2 regions of the Burkholderia sp. MR1-5-21 genome follow, and region 2 is predicted to be linked to the other one. Evidence: predicted binding sites of a transcription regulator. Region 2 holds the regulator's gene; the other holds the start of a gene.
What was found. Region 2 encodes sigma-54, which starts transcription at its own class of promoters, with help from an activator protein. Its sites were predicted from a motif close to TGGCANGNAANCTGCTTT; they were not measured.
Positions count from the first base shown of each region.

Region 1: a site for sigma-54 is predicted at 653-670, ahead of ureA (urease subunit gamma). Genes of this name have one in related genera too.

Region 1 is NZ_JBSAXD010000021.1:116,794-119,187, reverse strand. It holds gene ACV229_RS26170 (urease accessory protein UreD) at 1-551, shown strand, start outside; gene ureA (urease subunit gamma) at 783-1,085, shown strand; gene ACV229_RS26160 (urease subunit beta) at 1,096-1,401, shown strand; gene ureC (urease subunit alpha) at 1,431-2,394, shown strand, end outside.
Region 2 is NZ_JBSAXD010000009.1:210,917-213,310, forward strand. It holds gene hpf (ribosome hibernation-promoting factor, HPF/YfiA family) at 9-368, opposite strand; gene ACV229_RS15210 (RNA polymerase factor sigma-54) at 527-2,035, opposite strand; gene lptB (LPS export ABC transporter ATP-binding protein) at 2,187-2,394, opposite strand, start outside.

The sequences.
Region 1 (2,394 bases), on a different contig from region 2:
GCATCGGCATCGTGCTCGGCGACCACGCGAAGCTCGACTGGCTGCCGCAGAACAACCTGTTCTTCGACGCCGCGCATGCGTCGCTCGACTTCACGCTGACGCTCGGCGCGGGCGCAAGCGCGCTCGGGTGGGACGCGACGCAGCTCGGCCGGCAGGCGGCCGGCGAAGCGTGGTCGGCGGGCCGCATCGCGTCGACGTCGACGCTCGTCGACGCCGCCGGCCAGCCGCTCTGGACCGAACGCGCGCGGCTCGACGCGACCGACACGCTGCGCGGCGCGCCGCAGGTTCTCGCGGGTTTTGCGGTCTACGGCACGCTGTGGGCGGCCGGCGCCACGTGCGATGCCGCACTTGCCGAATCGCTCGCCGCGCGCATGCCGTTCGACGACACGCTGCGCGCGGGCGCGACCTGCGTGACGCCGGGCGTCGTGCTCGTGCGCGCGCTCGCCGTGTCGATGGAGGTGCTGCAGCGGCACTTCGCCGACTGCTGGCTGCACCTGCGCCCGATCGTGCACGGCGTCGCCGCGCAGCCGCTGCGGCTATGGCAGACCTGAACGCACCATTTCGATGCAACGCCGTGCGCGACCCGGTCGAGCGCGCACGCGCCGTGCACCATGAACGCGCATCCGCTCCCCACCGGAACGCGTGCCGCGCATGGCATGCACCTTGCTCCCCTTTTATCTGACGATCGCGACGGTCGCTGCGACGCGGTGCTACGATAAGCCGCCCACCCGATCGCGTGCCGGTCGCCGGCAAATATTACGTTTTCCTGAACGCCCGCCTTCATGAAACTGACTCCCCGAGAAAAAGACAAGCTGCTGATCTTCACGGCAGCGCTGCTCGCCGAGCGCCGCCGCGCGCGCGGCCTCAAGCTCAACTATCCGGAAGCGGTCGCGTTCATCACCGCCGCGCTGATGGAAGCGGCGCGCGACGGCAAGACCGTCGCCGAGGTGATGCACTACGGCACCACGCTGCTCACGCGCGACGACGTGATGGACGGCGTGCCGGAAATGATTCCCGACATCCAGGTCGAGGCGACCTTCCCGGACGGCACGAAGCTCGTCACCGTCCATCACCCGATTCCGTGAGGCACTGCGCATGATCCCCGGCGAAATCCTCACCGACGACGGCGAGCACGAACTGAACGCGGGCCGCGCGACGATCACGCTGACCGTCGCGAACACCGGCGACCGCCCCGTGCAGGTCGGCTCGCACTACCACTTCTTCGAAGTCAACGACGCGCTGTCGTTCGACCGCGCGGCCGCGCGCGGCTTCCGGCTCAACATCGCGGCCGGCACTGCCGTGCGCTTCGAGCCGGGCCAGACGCGCACGGTCGAGCTCGTCGCGCTGGCGGGCGAACGCGCCGTCTACGGTTTTCAGGGCAAGGTGATGGGGCCGCTGTAAGCCGCTCCGCTCTTCAGGAACAGCACGACATGACACTACGCTTGAGCCGCCGCGCATACGCGGAGATGTTCGGGCCGACGACGGGCGACCGCATCCGTCTCGCCGACACCGAATTGCTGATCGAGATCGAACGCGACTTCACGATCTACGGCGAGGAAGTGAAATTCGGCGGCGGGAAGGTGATCCGCGACGGGATGGGCCAATCGCAGCGCGTCGCCGCCGACGTGCCCGACACCGTCGTCACGAACGCGGTGATTCTCGATCACTGGGGCATCGTGAAGGCCGACATCGCGATCAAGCACGGCCGCATCGCCGCGATCGGCAAGGCCGGCAACCCCGACATCCAGCCGGGCGTGACGATCCCGATCGGCGCCGCGACCGAAGTGATCGCGGGCGAAGGGCTGATCGTGACCGCGGGCGGCATCGACACGCACATCCACTTCATCAGCCCGCAGCAGATCGACGAGGCGCTCGCATCGGGCGTGACGACGATGCTCGGCGGCGGCACGGGCCCCGCCACCGGCACCAACGCGACGACCTGCACGCCGGGCCCGTGGCACATGGAGCGGATGCTGCAGGCGGCGGACGGCTGGCCGATCAACCTCGGCTTTCTCGGCAAGGGCAATGCGAGCCTGCCGCAGCCGCTCGTCGAGCAGATCGCGGCCGGCGCGATCGGGCTGAAGCTGCACGAGGACTGGGGCACGACGCCCGCCGCGATCGACAACTGCCTGTCGGTCGCCGACGACACCGACACGCAGGTCGCGATCCACACCGACACGCTGAACGAAGGCGGCTTCGTCGAATCGACGGTCGCCGCGTTCAAGGGCCGCACGATCCACACTTACCACACCGAAGGCGCGGGCGGCGGCCATGCGCCCGATATCCTGAAGGTGTGCGGCGAGGCGAACGTGCTGCCGTCGTCGACCAACCCGACGCGGCCGTACACGATCAACACGCTCGACGAGCACCTCGACATGCTGATGGTGTGCCATC
Region 2 (2,394 bases):
TGAAGCGGTCATTGCGGCGGCAGTTCGATCTGTTCGACGGCCGGCTGATGCTTGATCGGTTCGTGCGCGTGCGTTTGCAGGCGCTCCATGTGCTTGACGACCTGGCGGTCCAGCTTGTCGATCAGCAGATCGATGGCCGCATACAGGTTGCCGTTTGCGCTTTCGACGAAGATGTCCTTGCCCTTCAGATGCAGATTGATTTCCGCGCGTTGTTGCCTGTCCTTTTCCTTGTGGTTGTCGACCGAGAGGATCACAGTGCCATCGATCACCTGATCGCTATGCCGTAGCACCCGGTCCAGCTTGGTGATCACGTATTCGCGAATTGCAGGCGTGACTTCGAGATGATGTCCACTGATCTTCAGGTTCATAGTGCTTCTCCAAGCGAGTGACCACCAATCCGCTTCGATGCGGTCGTCCGGTCGACTTGCCCGTGCCGCCCGAGGCGGCCGATTGCGGACAGGTCGCCCGGCTTGTCCGCCGAAGGCGCGGCGGCCGGAACACGCCTGCCGCCGGGCAGGCAGCAGGCTTAAAGAGACTTGCGCAGATTCACTGCCGGGATCTTGAGGGCTTCGCGATACTTGGCAACCGTGCGGCGCGCGACCACGAAGCCTTGTTCTGCCAGCAGTTCGGCAATTCGGCTGTCCGAAAGAGGCGATTTTGGGTCTTCGGCTCCTATCAGTTGCTTGATCAGGGCACGGATGGCGGTCGACGATGCGGCGCCACCGGTGTCGGTCGAGACGTGAGATCCGAAGAAGTACTTAAATTCAAGCGTCCCGAACGGGGTCAGCATGTACTTCCCGGTTGTCACACGGCTGACAGTTGACTCGTGTAGGCCCAGCGTATCAGCAATCTCCCGCAAAACCAAGGGGCGCATCGCAATTTCGCCGTGCGCAAAGAAATTCTTCTGACGTTCGACAATAGCCTGCGCGACGCGCAGGATCGTGTCGAAGCGCTGCTGGATATTCTTGATCAGCCAGCGCGCTTCCTGCAGTTGCTGCTTGAGCGAACCGGCGGACGGATCGCCGCGGCTGTTGCGCAGGATGTTCGCGTAGAGATTGTTGATCCGCAGGCGCGGCACGACTTCCGGATTGAGTTCCGCCTGCCAGCCCTGGCCGGCCTTCTTCACGATGATGTCGGGCACGACGTAGTCGGCCTCGGCCTTGCCGTATGCGGCGCCGGGGAACGGCTCCAGCGAGCGGATCAGCGCGTGCGCGTCGCGCAGCGCGTCGTCGGTCGTCTTCAGGTGCTTGCGCAACCGTGTGAAGTCGCGCGCGGCCAGCAGTTCGAGGTATTGCGACACGATCTCGAGCGACAGCGTGCGCGCCGGGGACGGATCGAGCCGCAGCAACTGCAGCTTCAGGCATTCGGATGCAGAGCGGGCCCCGACCCCGGACGGGTCGAAGCTGTGCAGCAGCGCGAGCGCGGCGTTCAATTCGTCGCAGTCGACCTCGAGCTCGGGCGGCAGGTCGGCGAGCACCTCGTCGAGCGTCGCGGTCAGGTAGCCGTCGTCGTCGAGCGATTCGATCAGGAACATCACGAGCGCGCGGTCGCGCGGCCCGGCCTGCGTGACGCGCAGCTGCGCGGACAGATGGTCGCGCAGCGACGTCGCGGCTTCCTGCACCTGCAGCGGCGGGAGGTCGTCGTCGTCGGACGCGCCGCTCGCGCGGCCGAATTCGTCGAGGTTCCACTGCGGACCGTCGCCGCTGTCGCTGTTCGCGTAGCCGTCGTAATCGTCGCCGCCGGACGGCTCGTCGCGCTCGGCGCGCTCGCCGGTCTGGCCGGTGCCATTGGTGCCGGCCATCGGCTCGGGGTTCGATGCGGGCGGCGTCTGCGCGATCAGCGAACCGTCCGCTGCAACGCGCAGCGGGCTCGCGATCCATTCGTCGTCGTTCTCGAGCAGTGGATTCTGGGCGACCGCCATCGCCACTTCCTGCTGGAGTTCGAGCGTCGACAGCTGCAGGAGCCGGATCGACTGCTGCAGTTGCGGCGTCAGCGCCAGATGTTGCGACAGGCGGAGTTGAAGGCTGGCTTTCATGGCAAGGAGGGAGTCATACCCGGAGTTTGCCACGACGCAGGTGCATTGGGCCATCCGCGATTACGCGCGGCAAGGAATGGGGGCGAAACGGGGCGCGGCCCCGCGCGGCAGAGCCGGGCGGGGCCGCACAGGGCGTTGCCGTGACGGTGCGTTACATGCGGAAGTGTTCGCCGAGGTACACGCGGCGCACGCTTTCGTTCTCGATGATTTCGCTGGGGGCGCCGGCCGCGAGCACCGAGCCGTCGCTGATGATGTACGCGTGGTCGCAGATGCCGAGCGTTTCGCGCACGTTGTGGTCCGTGATCAGCACGCCGATGTTGCGCTGCTTCAGGAACTTGACGATCTTCTGGATCTCGAGC